Regions from separate parts of the Vibrio gigantis genome, predicted to be linked through region 3. Evidence: predicted binding sites of a transcription regulator. Region 3 holds the regulator's gene; each other region holds the start of a gene.
What was found. The regulator CRP, encoded in region 3, controls carbon source genes, mostly activating them, when cyclic AMP is high. The targets are predictions, from matches to a motif close to TGTGANNNNNNTCACA.
Positions count from the first base shown of each region.

Region 1: a site for CRP is predicted at 1,741-1,756, ahead of OCV56_RS23125 (glycogen/starch/alpha-glucan phosphorylase). Genes of this name have one in related genera too.
Region 2: a site for CRP is predicted at 1,266-1,281, ahead of rppH (RNA pyrophosphohydrolase). Genes of this name have one in related genera too.
Region 4: a site for CRP is predicted at 2,639-2,654, ahead of recB (exodeoxyribonuclease V subunit beta). Genes of this name have one in related genera too.

Region 1 is NZ_AP025493.1:1,586,580-1,591,180, reverse strand. It holds gene OCV56_RS23125 (glycogen/starch/alpha-glucan phosphorylase) at 1-1,561, opposite strand, end outside; gene malT (HTH-type transcriptional regulator MalT) at 2,129-4,601, shown strand, end outside.
Region 2 is NZ_AP025492.1:592,313-596,913, forward strand. It holds gene OCV56_RS02665 (DUF6482 family protein) at 1-61, shown strand, start outside; gene mutH (DNA mismatch repair endonuclease MutH) at 151-816, opposite strand; gene rppH (RNA pyrophosphohydrolase) at 1,433-1,951, shown strand; gene ptsP (phosphoenolpyruvate--protein phosphotransferase) at 1,954-4,203, shown strand; gene OCV56_RS02685 (sulfite exporter TauE/SafE family protein) at 4,212-4,601, shown strand, end outside.
Region 3 is NZ_AP025492.1:3,245,881-3,250,481, forward strand. It holds gene OCV56_RS14625 (hydrolase) at 1-198, shown strand, start outside; gene OCV56_RS14630 (YheU family protein) at 592-804, shown strand; gene OCV56_RS14635 (phosphoribulokinase) at 882-1,751, shown strand; gene crp (cAMP-activated global transcriptional regulator CRP) at 1,991-2,623, shown strand; gene OCV56_RS14645 (DUF1338 domain-containing protein) at 2,801-3,592, opposite strand; gene astD (succinylglutamate-semialdehyde dehydrogenase) at 3,808-4,601, opposite strand, start outside.
Region 4 is NZ_AP025492.1:763,342-767,942, reverse strand. It holds gene recB (exodeoxyribonuclease V subunit beta) at 1-2,542, opposite strand, end outside; gene recC (exodeoxyribonuclease V subunit gamma) at 2,936-4,601, opposite strand, start outside.

The DNA of each region.
Region 1 (4,601 bases), on a different replicon from region 3:
CCGCCATGAATTCTTTTTGGAATTTCGCGTCTGTTGCAAACTTAGCAATGCCTTCAAGTTGCTCAAGTTTTGCAGGCCATTCTGAACCGATCTTATCTGTGATTAGCGCAGATAGACCTGGGTTACAGAACTTCAACCAACGACGTGGCGTGATGCCGTTCGTTACGTTAGTCAGTTTACCTGGGAAGATTTCGTTGAACTCAGGGAACAAGTCTTTCTTAACCAGTTGTGAGTGAAGCGCAGCTACACCGTTTACTTTGTAAGAGCCAATAACACATAGGTTTGCCATGCGAACCATACGGTGGAAACCTTCTTGGATGATAGAAAGCTTCGCTTGCTTCTCACCGTCACCAGGCCACATCTTGCGAACTTCTTGCATGAAACGGTGGTTGATTTCAAAAATGATTTCCATGTGACGTGGAAGAAGACGGTTGATCAGTGATTCAGACCAAGTCTCTAGCGCTTCAGGAAGTAGTGTGTGGTTCGTGTATGCGAACGTATGAGCACTGATTTCCCATGCTTGGTCCCAAGATAGACCTTTCTCGTCAATCAAGATGCGCATTAGCTCAGGAATCGCAATAGTTGGGTGCGTATCGTTTAGCTGAATTGTTTCTTGCTTAGGAAGATCTTCTAGAGAGAAACCTGCTGCTTCGTGACGACGTAGAATATCGCGAACCGAGGCTGCTGAGTGGAAGTACTGCTGCATTAGACGCAGAGTCTTACCTTTCTCGTGGTTGTCGTTCGGGTAAAGAACTTTCGTGATGTTACCTGCATCGATTAGCGAGTGTTGCGCTTCGAAGTAATCACCGTTGTTAAAGCTTGCTAGTGAGAATGGTGCAATTGCCTGACATTCCCAAAGACGCAGCGGGTAAACCGTGTTTGACTCGTAACCTACGATAGGTAGATCCCAAGGCATTGCTTTTACTTCCATACCTGGAACCCAAGTACGTACTTCTTTACCGTCGATGAATTCAACTTCTACATGACCGTAAAAACCAATGTGTTGTGCTAGTTCTGGACGAGCTACTTCCCATGGGTAACCTTCAACACCGCGCCACGCGTCAGGTGCTTCTTGTTGACGACCGTCTTGGAAAGACTGTTTGAATAGACCGTACTCGTAGTGAAGACCGTAGCCTACTGTTGGGTATTCTTGAGCGGCACAAGAATCCATGAAACAAGCAGCTAGACGACCAAGACCACCATTACCTAGTGATGGGTCGCGTTCTTCTTCTAAAAGGTCTGTTAGGTTTTGACCTAGCTCTTCCATTGCATGCGTGATTTGCTCATACAGGCCCATGCTGATTAGGTTGTTACCTGTCAGACGGCCAATCAAGAATTCTAGCGAAAGGTAGTTAACACTCTTCGCGTTTTTGATTTTTTCATCGTTTTCAGTTTCTAGCAGGTCGAATGTTGTGAGTTCTGCTAATGCGCGACCCATTGCTAGGTACCATGCGCGGCTATCCGCGTTTTCAATCGTTGTTGCGTAGGTTGCAGATAAATGCTTCTTAACGCTTTCTTGGAACGACACTTTATCGAAAGTTTTTTGCTGAGTTGGTTTCATTTCAGAAATCTCGCTTTTAATAGTTCTAATTCATCTGTGACATATCGTGCATGGTCACCATAAACTAAACATCCTCCCGCTAACGCAACTGACTAGGAGTAGATGGGAGGGCGTAGGGGGCGTACCGACATAGGGTTAGTGATCTGACTCTCATGTTCTGACTTCGAACAAAAACTTGGAGTGACTAAGATCACAAGCTCCCGTTCGATAACTTAACTTCAATTGATGTGACTTTTATTTAACCAAACTGAACTCATTGCCAAATCTGAGTTTGAGATCACGAAATTTTTTTCCTACTCTCATCTTTTGCATGAATCTCCGTGTAGAAACGAACTAAGTCACATTCAAAAACCAACCCACAACGTGAGCAAAGTCTCAAATAAAGGGCGTAGAAGCCTAAAAACATGCAGGAGTGCAAGGTTTCTGCGGAGGATCATAGTCGGTGTCGTTTTGCTTCACGTAATATGAGTAAAGACTTAAGTAATTAGGCTAGTGTCATTGGACTGCACTCAATGAGTGCTTGAAATATTCAAGACCATAGCCACGGAATAGGTGTAAAACTTCGACATGTGGATCCCATCGAAACTGACTCGTCCCGGCCGCTTACATAATGCAATCCTAAGACCTAGGGTTCTCGATCTGCTTCAGAATGCAGATTGCTATAAACTTGTATTGTTCCGCTCCCCAGCTGGCTACGGCAAAACCACCATGGCTGCACAATGGTTGGTAGATAAACCCAATGTGGGTTGGTACAGCATTGATGATAGTGACAACGATGCCTTCCGATTTATCAACTACCTACTTCAATCACTTAATAAAGCGACTCAAAATGCCTGTCCGAATGCCCAAAAGCTGGCAGAAAAGCGACAGTTTTCATCGCTGCATTCTTTATTGAGTGAAGTATTTGCCGAGATGTCGGAATTCCATCACGAGTGTTTTCTGGTGTTGGATGATTATCACTTGGTCAACAATGACGACATCCACGAAGCAATGCGCTTCTTCCTCAAACACATGCCCGACAATCTAACGCTTGTTGTGACTAGCCGTGGGACACCACCACTTGGTACAGCAAACCTGCGTGTTCGTGACTTGATGATCGAATTAGGCAATGACTCGCTAGCATTTGATACCGAAGAGACGACACGCTTTTTCAACCAACGTGTTGCCGACGGTATTGATGACACCACCGCAGACAGTATTTGCAGCTATGTAGAGGGTTGGCCTTCTGCTCTGCAACTTATCGCGCTGCAAGCACAGCACCAAAAACGCACCCTTGCACAGTCCGCAGAGTCGTTTTCTCACTTTAACCACGCCCATCTTTGGGACTACTTGGTTGAAGAGGTATTCGACCTGCTAGACAAAGAAACCCGCCAGTTCCTGATGCAGTGCTCTGTACTGGATCACTTTAACGATGAATTGGTGTGCGCGCTAACTCAGCGTGAAGATGCGCTCGGTATGATTGAGTCTCTCAACCGATTTGGTCTGTTCATTTACCCTCTTGAAGGTGAGAAGAACTGGTACCGATTCCACAATCTATTCGGCGAATTTCTTGCCCACGAGCGTCAAGCTCGAATTCCTCAACAGGAAGCGGAATTGCATCGCAGTGCAGCAAAGGCTTGGATAAAACAGAACACACCACACCAAGCTCTGCGACACGCACAACGCGCTGAAGATGCAGAACTGATCATTCAAATCCTTACTGAGCACGGGTGGCCGATGTTCAACCAAGGTGAGCTTTCGTCACTAGAGATGGCGATTAAGCAGCTCACTACCGATCAACTTTACAGTGAGCCTAAACTTTCCATGTTGCGTGCGTGGCTTGCACAGAGCCAGCACCGCTATGACCAAGTAGGTACTTTATTGGAAGAGGCTGAAACTCAATATCAAGCTCGAAATATTGAACTCGATACTCAGCAGCAAGGCCAATACAACGCACTACGCGCACAAGTTGCCATTAACAGTAATGAACCTGAAAAAGCATTAGAACTGGCAGAGCTTTCACTGAGCCAGCTGAACACGACCGTTTATCGTAGTCGAATCGTAGCGACATCGGTTGTAGGTGAAGTAAATCACGTAATGGGTAACCTAAGCCGTGCGCTACCGATGATGCAACAAACAGAAAAGCTGGCACGTCAGTATCAAGTTTATCATCAGGCACTGTGGGCGATTCTGCAACAAAGCGAAATTCTGATTGCTCAAGGTTACGTTCAAGCTGCATTTGAATTGCAAGACAGCGCCTTCAAGTTGATTGAAGAGCATCAACTTCAATACGTTCCACTACATGAGTTCTTGTTACGCGTGCGAGCTCAGATCTTCTGGTGTTGGAACCGTTTAGATGAAGCAGAAGAGTGTTGCTACAAAGGCTTAGATATTCTTGGTCACCATTCACCAAGTAAGCACCTACACAGCTACTCGATGCTGGCTCGTATTTCACTGAGCCGTGGCGAAATTGATAAAGCGTCGAAGTTTATTGACCAGATTCAGCACTTATTGCGCCAATCAACTTACCACGTGGATTGGACAGCGAATGCGTCACTTTCTCTGATCTTATTCTGGCAAGTGAAAGGCGATAAAGACGCAATCCACGACTGGTTGAGCGTTGCTGTACGCCCTGAATCCGCGAGCAACCACTTCTGCCAACTTCAATGGCGTAACATCGTGCGTGCCCACATCATCCTAGAGCAGTATGAAGACGCAGAAGAAGCATTAGCGTTCTTAAAGAGTGAAGCTCAGCGTTCGCATCTGATTACCGATACTAATAGAAACTTGATCGTCGAGGCTGTGTTACGCACCCAAATCAATGATGAAGACAGTGCGCGCGTACTACTTGAAGAAGCCCTACACATGACTAACCAAACCGGTATGGTTGGTAACTTCTTGGTAGACGGTGGCACTATCGGGCATATCTTAGATAAGTTGAGTAGCAAGCCGGGCTTGGGTGATTTAGAGCGCCATCGCGCTCAACAGATCATGAAAGATATCTCAACGACTCAACGTAGCCGTTCCGTTCACTTCGACGAAGACTTTGTTGAGAACTTGG
Region 2 (4,601 bases), 920 kb from region 3:
GTTTGGTAATGAGCCAAGCCAAAGCTATTGTGATATTGAACTGGCGCTCAAATCTCATTAAGAGAGCGTTTGTAGCTAGAGATTGATTCAAATTACAGACTGTTTTGTAACGCACTGATAGTTTTGGCTATCGAGGCTCGATTAAACGCTCTATGCGTAATGTGTTGTCAGCAATTTGTGGGTGAATTGAGTTCGTAGATAGAAACCACGTGGTTTAGTTTTGATTGGTTTTCCACTTGCACCGTAAGCTTCTGTTAACACTCGACTGTTGGCGGCTTTTGGACGTAAATGCAGTGCTTCACCGTGTCTTGCTGTTATCTGCTCAACATTGCCTAAAACAATCAACTCCATCAGCTCTTCCCAATCTCTTTTCAAGAGTTCGTCTTCAGCTTGGCTAGGCGTCCATAATAAAGGGGAGCCTACATGCCTCTCAGCTAGCGGGATCTCTCTTTCCCCCTCGACAGGGATCCACAACACTTTAGACAACTTGTTTCGAACGTGGCTGGTTTCCCAAGTTATGCCTTGCACGCCCATCAAAGGCGCAACACATACAAAGGTGGTTTCGAGTGGCTTGCCAGAGTAGCCAATCGGAATACTTTTAAGTTCGATGCCTAGTTTCGCGAAATCCTGTTCTGGCTTGCTGCCTGCAGGTGCACCCAAGTGCCACTCCAATAGCTGCCCAACCCAGCCTTTATCACGCTTAAGGTCATTTGGCATCACCATCTCGGCTTCATCAGCTAGCTCTTTAAAGGTCATTCCGGCGATAGCATATGCGCGCTCTAACAGCTCTTGTTGTGTTTGTGGTTCTGGTTTCATAATAAAAGGCATGATCAAAAAAATGATTTTATCAGAAGTTATCACCAAATGACGACTGGTTAAGAAATGATCTCCCTGCAAGAGAAGGGATCAAAGTCAGGGTTATCCACAGGACGTAAAGGTAATTAATTGAAATATTAATTTAGTGGATAAATAAACAGGGGTTTATGGTGGATAAAATGCTTGCCAAATAGTGTTCAAAATGAATCTTTCACTTACTAGTGTGGATAAACATCGGGGTGGTTGATCTTTGACCATGTTGAATTTCTGAAAGATCTTTTACATTTCTAATGTTTTTTAAAACTAAGATATTATTTTAACTAATTGATTTTTAATTAGATAAAGTGATTTCGATTGGTTTGTCGTTTTTAGTGTTGATGAATCTATGGATTAAAAAAAACGATTGCGGGTAATTCTTCACATAGTTATTCACAGAAAAGGTGAATAAATGTGGTCTATGTCTCACTATTGTGTGGGTAACTAGAATTTGAGCAAAACTTATCCATATTCCTAGTTATTATTCATAAATATAGCGCTTATCACGTCACTAAGTTTGCTCCGATTGGGGATATGTGGAAAAATCAGAGTAATTAAAAATTTAGATAGAGGTTGGCCAGTGATAGATGGCGATGGTTACCGATTAAATGTTGGTATTGTAATCTGTAACAACCATGGTCAGGTCTTCTGGGCTAAACGATACGGGCAACATTCATGGCAATTCCCTCAAGGGGGAATAGATGAAGGTGAGACTCCGGAACAAGCAATGTACCGCGAGTTGTATGAAGAGGTTGGCCTTACCAAAAAGGATGTAAAGATCGTCGCGACAAGTCGTCATTGGTTACGCTACAAGCTACCCAAACGACTGGTTCGGTGGGATTCTAAACCTGTCTGTATTGGACAAAAACAGAAGTGGTTCCTTTTGCGCTTAGATTGCGATGAATCGCATATCAATATGCAGCGTGGAAGTACACCTGAGTTTGATGGTTGGCGTTGGGTGAGTTACTGGTACCCAGTTCGACAAGTTGTTTCTTTCAAGCGAGATGTTTACCGTCGAGCAATGAAGGAATTCGCATCTTTAGCAATGCCGTTTAAAGAGCGAAAAACAAAAGGAAAACGCAAATTGCGTAGAGGTTAAGCATGCTCAGCCAACTAAGGGAAATAGTTGAACACGTATCAAGAGTTGAAGATGTGTCGACGGCTCTTGATATTTTGGTGAAAGAGACATGCAGTGCGATGCAGACAGAGTGCTGCACCGTGTATCTAGCGAATAATGATATGCAGCGCCTTGAGTTGATGGCAACTCAAGGCCTGATCTTTGAAGGGAATAGTATTCACATTGGTTTTGACGAAGGCTTAGTTGGCCTTGTCAAAAGAAGTGCTGAACCTATTAACCTTGCACAGGCATCTGCTCACCCAGCTTATAAGTTTTTTCCAGAGCTTGGAGAAAACGTCTATCACTCTTTTCTCGGAACTCCGATTATCCACCGCAAGCAAGTGCTTGGTGTATTGGTTATTCAACAGAAGACCCCTCGCTTATTCAGTGAGATGGAAGAATCTTTCCTTGTCACGCTCTCAGCACAACTTGCCGTTATTGTGGCGCACGCCCAAACTCAAGGCCATTGGCTGTTAGAGCAACAGAAACTACCTGCGACTAAAGGTATTGCAGCTTCATCGGGTGTGGCGATTGGTGATTTGTGGTGGGACAACACTCAGCCTGAACTCACCGATGTTTATCCTGCTTCGACGCTCAATGTAGAGAGAGAGCATGAGCTGTTGGCGGTAGCGGTTGAAAATGCCCTCAATGACTTTAAGCGCATGCGAAAGCGCTTAGATAGCGAAATCAATAAAGACGCGTTGGCGATCTTTGACCTGTTTACTCACTTACTCAATGATCCTATGTTGCGTAAGGATCTGAAGAGCCAAATTCAGAAAGGCGATAAAGCCGATTGGGCATTAAGGCAGGTTGTTGAGAGCTACTCAAATCGTTTTGCTCGTATGTCCGATGTGTACCTTCGTGAGAGAGCACAAGACATCCGAGAGCTCGGACAAAGGCTGCTCTACTTCCTCCACAACTCTGAACATGAACTCCGCACATTAGATAAGCCGATTATTCTAGTGGTTCGTGAGTTAACCGCTTCGGTATTAGCGTCTATTCCCAAAGAAAAGCTATTGGCGGTTATTTCCTTGGAGGGAGCGGCGAACTCGCACGCAGCGATTTTATCTCGAGCGCTTGGAATACCTTCAGTCATGGGGGTAAACCTCAACCTAGCTCAAGCTAATGGTAAGCGAGCGATTGTTGATGGGTATAGCGGTGAGATCTTTATTGAGCCGACTAAAAACCTGCTCAAAGAATACCGTGGGCTAATTTTAGAAGAGAGTGAGCTCTCCTCTATGGTTAATCGCGAGCTGTACCTACCGGCAAAAACACAAGATGACAAGCAGGTAGAGATTCTACTTAATGCGGGCTTGAGTGCAGACACTAACATCGCCATCAACCAAGGCGTTGATGGAGTAGGGCTGTACCGAACTGAAATCTCTTTCTTGTTGCAGCAAAGGTTTCCGTCAGAGGATGAACAATTCAAGCAGTATCGTTCTGTGCTGGCAAGCTACCCTGAGAAACAAGTGGTGATGCGTACACTCGATATCGGTGGTGATAAGGCCTTACCTTATTTTCCTATCGAAGAGGACAATCCATTTCTTGGCTGGCGTGGTATTCGCTTTACGCTCGATCATCCTGACATCTTTATTATTCAGTTACGTGCCATGTTACGTGCGAGTTGTGAAAGCCATAACTTGAGTATTTTGCTGCCGATGATCTCTGGTGCACAGGAACTGGACGATGCGCTACAACTGATTGAACAAGCGTATGACGAAGTGCATGAGCTTGATAACCGAGTACGTATGCCTCGTGTTGGTATCATGATTGAAGTGCCATCCATGCTTTACATATTGCCGCTGATTGCAGATAAGGTCGACTTCGTTTCGGTGGGTACCAACGACTTAACCCAATATTTATTAGCCGTTGATCGGAACAATTCACGAGTATCCGATGTCTATGAATCAATGCACCCTGCGGTGATCATGGCATTAAAACAAATTCATGATACTTGTAAGCAATATCAATTACCCGTGTGTATTTGTGGCGAGCTTGCCGGTGATCCGATGGGCGCGCTGCTATTGATTGGCTTGGGGTATGAGACGTTAAGTATGAATACCTCGAATGTCGCAAGAACCAAATATTTGATTCGTCAATCTAACTTGGGTGAATTACAGGATTTGGCAAATAAGGCACTTTCAAAACCGTATGGTAGTGACATCTATAGTATGATGCTGAACTATTTCGAAGAGCGTGAATTTACAGGCTTCATTCGAGCAGGTAAAAAATAGGATTTAACGTGTCATATGAACTGATAGGCTTGTTAGCAGGCCTTGGTGCTATTGTTGGTGTTTTAGCTGGTTTGCTAGGCATTGGTGGTGGTTTGCTGGTGGTTCCTGCCTTACTGTTTTTGCTTCCTAAAGCGGGTATCCCTCAAGAGTTTGCGATGCAAATGGCATTGGCTACTTCGCTATCAACCATCATTGTTACGTCGGGATCATCTGCGATTAACCATTTAAAGTTGGGTAATGTAGAGATATTTGTCGTTAAATGGTTGATGCCAGGTGTCGTAATAGGTGGCTTCCTCGGTTCTTTTGTGGCCGATGTGATCCCAGCTCAATATCTGCCTAAAGTCTTTGGTGTGATTGTGTTGGTGTTGGCCTTGCAAATGCTGTTGTCGATTCGCTCT
Region 3 (4,601 bases):
CAGATCATTCATGCCAAAGACGATCCTTTCATGACAGATGCTGTAATCCCAAAGTTCGTTCTGCCCGATAACATCGATTATCGGCTGTTTCAAAAAGGCGGGCATGTTGGGTTTATTACTGGTAGTACACTCAAACCAAGGTTTTGGTTAGAAGAAGCGCTGCCTGCCTACTATGAAAGTATTCAAGATTCGGCATAACAGCTAAGCCTGCTAAATATAAACGCGAAAGCTTGATAAGATAGCGCAGCCCTAATTGGGCTGTGTTCAAAAAATCACTAAACACACATCAACAACCTACCAGGGCGTGTTGACCTTTCGAGCTGATTTTTGCAGCGAGTTGCTGGGTATTTATACAAGGCAGAGGCTTTGATGTGTAGCTAGCCTACATGAGAGGCCGATAACGCAGTAGAAATGACCAGCAAACGCAGCCCGGAGGGTTCGGCTAAAAGCGTTTTACTCATTGTTGAGGGAGATTTACTTAGAATGACTAGGCTACTTCTCCCTCGCCGCGATTAAAACGCTTTTATCTCGAACAAAATTTAACCACGAAAGATCAACACGCCCTAATGAACATAAAAGAGAGAAGTATTTATGATCATCCCATGGAAAGATATCGAGCCTGAGACGCTAGAAAACCTCATCAAAGAATTCGTGCTGCGTGAAGGTACAGATTACGGCGATGTAGAGGTTTCACTGCAAAACAAGATTGACCAAGTGAAACATCAATTAGCTTCAGGAGAAGTCAGTATCGTGTTTTCTGAGCTCCATGAAACCGTTGATATTCAAGTCACAAAACGCTTCTAGGCTGCGCTCATAAAGGAGCCGTGTTATAGTGGTAAACGATTGCTAACAAGTAAGTTACTCAAAAGACAAGGGTTGTCATGTCCGCTAAACATCCAATTATTGCGGTGACGGGTTCATCTGGAGCCGGCACCACCACTACCTCAGAAGCCTTCCGAAAAATGTTCAATATGATGGACGTGAAGGCTGCTTGGGTTGAAGGGGATAGTTTCCATCGCTTCACTCGACCAGAAATGGATGTCGAAATCCGCAAAGCGCGCGAGCAAGGTAAGCACATCAGCTACTTTGGTCCACAAGCCAACGACTTTGGTGCGCTAGAAGAATTCTTCCGTAAATACGGTAACGAAGGTACAGGTAAGGTACGTAGCTACCTACACACCTTCGATGAAGCCGTGCCTTACAATCAAATGCCGGGCACCTTCACGCCATGGCAAGATATCCCTGAAAATTCCGATGTGATGTTTTACGAAGGCCTGCACGGCGGTGTGGTTGATGGTGACATTAACGTTTCTCAACACGTCGACTTGCTGATCGGCATGGTACCGATCGTAAACCTAGAATGGATCCAAAAATTCGTTCGTGATACCCGCGATCGTGGCCACTCACGCGAAGCAGTAATGGACTCCATTGTTCGTTCAATGGATGATTACCTTAACTACATTACCCCGCAATTTTCGCGTACTCATATCAACTTTCAGCGTGTTCCAACCGTAGATACATCGAACCCACTTAACGCCAAAGGGATTCCGAGTTTAGACGAAAGCTTCGTGGTTATACGTTTGCGTGGCATCAAAAATGTCGATTTCCCCTACCTTCTGGCTATGATTGATGGCTCGTTTATGTCTCGTCATAACACGCTCGTAGTACCTGGAGGCAAGATGAGTTTTGCTATGGAGCTCATTGTGAGGCCAATTCTACAACAACTCATCGAAACCGGAAAAATAGGTTAACAAAACAACATTCTGGTTGATTACTTTTCATACCGTGATCATGTGCACAATTTTGCGTAAAAAATCGTAGCTTGGTCACGATTAAAATCAAGAAATAGTACCTGAAAAAGGATACTATTCTTAAACGAAACACAAGATAGCTTGCAGCGCTCAACGAGTGCTCTTATCCTAAAAGTCAATCCAGGCTTAGCTAAAATACGGAAAGCGGCAAGCATACCCTGCAGAGGAAGTGAGATATTATGGTTCTAGGTAAACCTCAAACCGATCCAACATTAGAGTGGTTCCTTTCACACTGTCATATTCATAAGTACCCTTCAAAAAGTACTTTGATTCATGCTGGTGAAAAGGCAGAAACCTTGTACTACATCGTTAAAGGTTCTGTGGCAGTTCTTATCAAAGACGAAGAAGGTAAGGAAATGATTCTTTCTTACCTAAACCAAGGCGACTTCATCGGTGAGCTTGGCTTGTTCGAAGAAGACCAAGAGCGTACAGCTTGGGTTCGTGCTAAATCTCCTTGTGAAGTAGCTGAGATTTCTTTCAAGAAATTCCGTCAACTTATCCAAGTGAACCCAGACATCCTAATGCGCCTTTCTGCGCAAATGGCAAACCGTCTACAAGTAACTAGCCAAAAGGTTGGTGACTTAGCGTTCCTTGACGTAACAGGTCGTATCGCTCAAACGCTACTAAACCTAGCGAAACAGCCAGATGCAATGACTCACCCTGACGGCATGCAAATCAAGATCACTCGTCAAGAGATTGGCCAGATCGTTGGTTGTTCTCGTGAGACAGTAGGTCGTATCTTGAAGATGCTTGAAGAGCAGAACCTAATTTCTGCACACGGTAAAACTATCGTGGTATACGGCACTCGTTAATCTCGATTAACTGAGCCAAAAATTTGAAAGCCACCAAATGCGAATTTGGTGGCTTTTTTATTATCTAAAGATCAGATACAAGATACGAATGGAACACATGAGGCTCTCGCCTTGTAAACATTCTCGAAGCGAAGCGTACCCTAGTCTCTAGGGCAAAGCCCGTGCACGTATCTTCTTTTATCCGTTGGTGCTTTCGAAGATCTTATCCGCTGATGCAGCGACAAAACCGGTATAAAGCTCACCATTCGCCATTGCATAACGCTTAGCGAACTCATAGAAGCCGCCAGGAATCATCTCATTGCCTTCAACAAATGCCACTGGCACTTTGTCCGCCATTGTTGATGATTGCTCTAATAGAACCTCTGGAGAGCCTTTTACCTCACCGCCAGATGCATTGATTGTGAATCCCGACTCACTTAGGTAGTCATTCACAGCCTGAACTTCATCGAACTTGTTCAGTTGATTGACACTAACCGTGAAGTGGTTGGCGCCATAACCGTGAGCCGCTAGCCAAGACGCGTATTCACTCTCTTTTGCTAGTACTTGAAAATCAGCGAAACTCAAATCCCATTGGCGACCACCAAACAAGAACTCATGACCTTGAAGCTTGCTTGCATCAACCTGCTCAACCAACTTAGCAACGATCTGTTGTAAGTCATTTGAACACTCTTCAACCTTCAATTCACTAATGAACACTTTCGGTTGTTTTGGGTCTGGGTGCTCGTAGTGTTTTGCCACTAGCTTCTTGCTCTCAAACAGGTAATCGCCACATGCCTTATAGCCTAACTCAAGGAAAGGTTTAGCTAACGTTTCAATACCTAGAGGGGCAACATTGAAAGTACGCAGTGCAATGTGATCATTGATCAGCGCTTCATCTTCTTTTAGCAAATGATGTACTTTCTCTGCCGATGGGCAAAGCCTGTGAATGTAATCGTCCCATAGAGATTTAAAGAGTAGATCGGGCGTCATGGTGACTCCTTGTCAGAGGTTCTAGCAAGCTAGTAATTTGGATTAGAAAGGGAAAGACTGAGACACAAAGTCAGCAGCCATCAGCCTGTGACATACTTGTTCTATTATTATCTACCGCCCAATCTTGACGCTGAGCGTGGTTAAAATAAGGAAGCGATACGCCGCTTCCTTATTTCATAACTAATCAATGAGCCTTAGCTCAATATCAATCTAAACTACAGCTCGATACCTGGGCTAAACGTAGCTGGCAGTTGAGTTTCACCACCTTCCATTGAAGCCATTGGGTAAGCACAGTAATCCGCCGCGTAGTAAGCACTTGGGCGTAGGTTACCTGAAGCGCCCGGGCCTCCAAATGGTGCATCACCACTTGCGCCTGTTAGCTGGCGGTTACGGTTAACAATACCCGCGCGGATATGGTCAACAAAGTATTCCCATTCAGAATCGTCTGTTGATACTAAACCAGCAGATAAACCAAAGCGTGTGTCGTTAGCTAACTCTACCGCTTGCTCTAACGATTGGTAACGAACCACTTGCAGCAATGGACCAAAGTACTCTTCATCTGGCAACTCAGCAATGTTGGTTGCATCGATAATACCCGGAGAAACAAACGCCGCTTCGCCCGCTTTTGCTTCTACTAGGCTGACACCGCCTAGCGATTGCAGATTAGCTTGCGCGTCCAAAATGAACTTAGCTGCAGCTTCTGAGATCTGAGGGCCCATGAAAGGAGCAGGTTCCGCGAATGGCTGATCAACACGAATCTTTTGCGTAGCCGCGACCAGTTTATCGAGAAGCAGATCGCCCTTCTCACCAACAGGAACATACAGGCGACGAGCACATGTACAACGTTGACCAGCACTGATGAACGCCGATTGGATTATGGTGTATACCGTTGCGTCTGCATCACCGTATTGGTCACTGATCACCATAGGGTTATTACCACCCATCTCTAGTGCCAGCATCTTGCCCGGTTGACCCGCGAATTGACGGTGAAGGATGTGACCCGTGTTAG
Region 4 (4,601 bases), 1.1 Mb from region 3:
CTTTGGTTGAACGCCCTTTACGCAGTGGCGCCATGCCAATGAAACAGCCATAAACCGCACGAGTCAGCGCTACATAAATCAAACGCAGGTCTTCCGCGAGTCGTTCTTTATCCGCTTGGGCTAAGGCACTATCACTACCTGTAATATCCAGCACCGTGGTGTCTGAATCATGGTCGTAGAATTTGCCTTCGCTCGCTTCTCGATAACTCGCAACAAATGGAAGGAATACTAAGTCATATTCCAAACCTTTCGACTTATGGATGGTAACGATTTGCACCAAGTTTCTCTCTGATTCAAGGCGTTGAATGTCATCTTCACTGCCACCTAAACCATTTTGAGCATCGGAAATCGCTTCTGCTAGCCAACGCAGCAAGCCATAGTCGCTGTCGAGCTCTTGTCTTGCCTGTTGCAGCAATTCACCTATGTGCATCAAATCAGTGAGTGAGCGCTCACCATTTTCTTCTTCCAGCAAGCGTTCCGCGAGATGTCGCTTGCTGATCACGCTGCGAAGCATTGGTAACACGCCACGCTGTAGCCACAGCTTACGATACTCACGAAACTCATTAACCACGTTTTCCCACACCACTTCATCGTTATTGAGTTCATCCAATGATGCGGCATCCAGAGCGAACAACTCGGAGGCTAGGCTCGCGCGCAACGCACGGTCGTTTTCGGGCGTCAGCACCGCTTGCAGCAGACGTTGAATATCTTGCGCAACCAAGCTGGTGAATACACTGTCTCTGTTAGACAAATAAACACTTGCAATGCCTTGCTCAGAGAGCGCGTTCTTGATCAGACGACCTTCACTGCCGGTTCGAACCAAGACAGCAATATCACCCGCATTCACTGCATGTTGGTTTTTGCCGTTATCAAAATAGGCTTGCTGGTTTTGAGAAGCAGTCAGAATGGTTTGAATTTTACTCGCCGTCGCCTCAGCCATTGCCTTGTGATATTCGCCCTTAGGTAACGGCTTATCTTCAGCCTCTTGCAACCAAAAGGTGAGTGCGTGCTGAGTTTCTCCGTTCATCACCCATTGGCGTTTGTCGGCTGATGGACTGGCGGCAACAGGTAAGAATGGGATGTCTTGGTCATAGATAAACGGACTGTCCGAATTCATAAACACTTGGTTTACTGCGCTGACCATATCAGCGCTTGAACGCCAGTTAGTGCCTAAGGTGTAGTGAGCACTAACTTGGTTTCTCGCCTTGATATAGGTAAAGATATCTGCGCCACGGAAACCATAAATAGCCTGCTTCGGGTCACCGATCATAAACAAGCCGCACAGCGGGTTATCGAGATAGATTCGACTAAAAATACTGTACTGCAGCGGGTCGGTATCTTGGAATTCATCGATCATCGCAACCGGGTAGAGTGTGCGAATTCTTTCCACCAGCAAGGATTGCTCATCGACATCAATCGACGCAGATAACTGGGTCAACAAGTCATCGAATGATAACCACTGCTTCTGCTGTTTTGCCTTGGCTAGCATAGTTCGACAGTGAGTAATCGCATGAGCCAATAACGGAGCCTTAAGGTCGGCTGGGTTATTTAGGAAATCATCAATCGCTTCGAAAACGGCATGCTGAGGTGCGGTACCTTTCGGTGTTTTCTCGATTAACGTGGCTTGAGAGAACTTCTCTAACTTGTCTGGATATTGATAATCATGGGTGTCACTTTGTGCCCATGCCGTCACCGCCTCTAGCCATGTCGGCAGCGACTTCTTGGTGTAGCTGCGCTTGTTCACATCCGAACCTGAGATCAAAGCCAAAAAGTCCGTTTCAGACTCACACCACAGCGCTTTGAGCTGCTTCACTTTATCCAGGTTCTGATTGTGTAGAGTTTGCAAATCACCCGACATCGCATCAACGGTTAGCTTCAATGGAGAGCCCGTCAGATAACGATTGACGTCTGCTAATAATGCAGCCGGTGAACCCCAGATATTACGGACCTCACCTGCTAGCTGAATAGGTAGCGGGTAAAACTGCTTACGCCAATAGTCGGCTACTACTTGCGCTTTAAGATGGCTTTCATCTGTCACAAACTCATTATCAAATCGGCTGCCAGACTCGAAGGCATTTTGAGTCAACATTCGCTGACAAAAGCCGTGAATGGTGTAGACCGCGGCTTCGTCCATTTGCCTTTCGGCATTGAGCAGTGTTTGTGCGGCGCCAGTGTGATCTTCGATCTCTTGTAAAAGAGGTGCAATCACTGGGTCATCACTTTGCCCGCGAGCAAACGCAATGCGCGCATCATGGATTCGCGCACGGATACGGTCACGCAGCTCTGCGGTTGCTGCTTCAGTAAAAGTCACGACTAGGATTTGATCTACAGTGAGCGGCTCGTGATGTCGGGTAGCTTCCGCGAGTTCACCTTGCGGCGCAGCCGTGCCGTGCCCAAGCAATAGGCGTAAGTACAAGCCAGCGATGGTAAATGTTTTACCTGTACCCGCCGATGCTTCAATTAAACGCGCGCCATGAAGTGGAAACGTCATGGTATTGAGTGTCTGTGGAGCAATTACCTGAACACTGCTTGTGGTCGTCATGCCTTACTGCCTTCTGATAAATATGTTGTTACAAATGTGACCTAGCGTGGAAAACGTCATTCAATTTACGTCCTACGCTGATTTGTTAATAGTTAGTGCGATCTCTCTCACGGATCAATTCAGATCGCCTCGCTACTATGCGCCCACGAGTTCAAGAGCGCGATTCGAGTTTTATACTCATTGCCTACTTAGAACCACAGAATAATGGTCCCTCTGACCTGTGGCCGTACAGCGAACGCCCTACACTAATAATGATTTACTGGCGGCCACTTTATTTCCTGTACCTTGCTTCCCCTCTCTAGGAAAGCAGACACTCCAAACGCTTACCAGCGACTCTCTTTTGTCATTCATTAATTCAGCGAACCCGCGATTGATCTTATCGATCACTGCCACTTACTCCTGATCTTCCAGATCGGCTGCAGCCAACCTTGCCGCCTGTAACACAAGCGTTGAATACATACGCGACTCAGCAGCCAGCACATCATCCCACTTAGGCCAAATACGCGAGATGTAGGTATCTCGACCCTCGCCCGTGAAAGCGAAGCTGTCATTAAAAGTATCGGCCATTTTCTTGAGCGACTTCTCTTCATCATCGACCCACTTACCACGGCTAAAGCCCGCTTCAACGCCGGCCAAGGCGGTTTTCGGGAAATACGGCAGTGGTGCTGTCATACCTTGATAAAACAGTCGTACTAACTCAGCCAATAAACCCTTCACTTGCTGCGCATCGCCGATAGGTTGTAGCGTTTGGTGAACCACGCCCTCTTTTCTGTCATAACCAATAATATGGGTTGTTTTGCCATGCCCCATCACCGTACAACACAAGTGATCAATCCACGCAGCCAAGTAGTCTTGCGAACGAATTTTGCCACTACGAAAACGTACCAACCCCGATTGATAGTTTTGAGTCAGCCACCCCATCAAACGAACCGGTTTACCCTCGCCTAGCACGTCAAATTCAATATTTACCTCGAGATCTTGTTGTGGCTGCCCACTTACAAATCGAATCTCTTTGGCTAAGTCTTCCGCTTGAACGCGGTTGGTTTCGAACTCGATATCACCAAAAGCGCCAACCGGTAAGCGACCTTGGGCTTTTTGCTCAGAGACAAACAAGCGAACCGCTTCATCTGCCCCTTCTGGGTGATCGAGTAGTACTTGAAGCAACGCATCTTTAAGCTGGAAGCTCTCTAAGCCATTAAGCACGAACGGCTCATCGTCTTCCATTACCGGAAGCGGTGGCTCAAACACTACTTTGAGACGGCGATTAAAGAAGTATTGCACTGGCAAGCGCCAGAAACGCTGTAGCTCAACCAAATCGAGTTCTAACGGATAAGCCGCACCAAGCAAATAGTCGTCCAACGCACGATTGAATTCACCACTGCGTTCACCGGAACGGTTAGCCGCAGGAAGCCACTCCTTGGCGTAACTCAATACATGACTTTCATCACCTTGTGTAAAGGCTGCCGGGCTGAACGGCGTCATGGTGTGCTCAAAGCTGATCGCTTGAGTCAGCTTGATACCAGAATCATCACTTGGTAGCGCTTGATCGTCACTTAGGCAGTAGTTCTGCTGGCAGTACTCAATCAACTCTGAAACCAATACCGACGGTACTCGCTCAGTATTATCTTGAATCGAGCGGCCAACATAACTGATGTACAAACACTCTTGCGCCGACAACATCGCCTCTAAGAATAGGTAACGGTCATCATCACGACGAGAACGGTCACCGGGACGAGTACGCCCATTCATCAAATCAAACCCTTCTGGCGGCATTGAGCGAGGGTAAACACCGTCATTCATGCCTAATAGACAAACGGTTTTGAACGGGATAGAACGCATCGGCATCAGAGTACAGAAGTTCACTTGCCCCGCTAAGAAACGCTGACTGATACGCGCGCCCGACAATTTATTGTTTAAGTACTGATAGATAATGCTTGGCGATAGTTCTTGTTCGTACAAGGCATCATCAAGCTGTTCATTCAGTTGAGAAAGTGCATCACGAATCGACTTAAGCACCACCTCGCCTTCTAGTTCAACGGAGAAGAAGTCATCAATCATT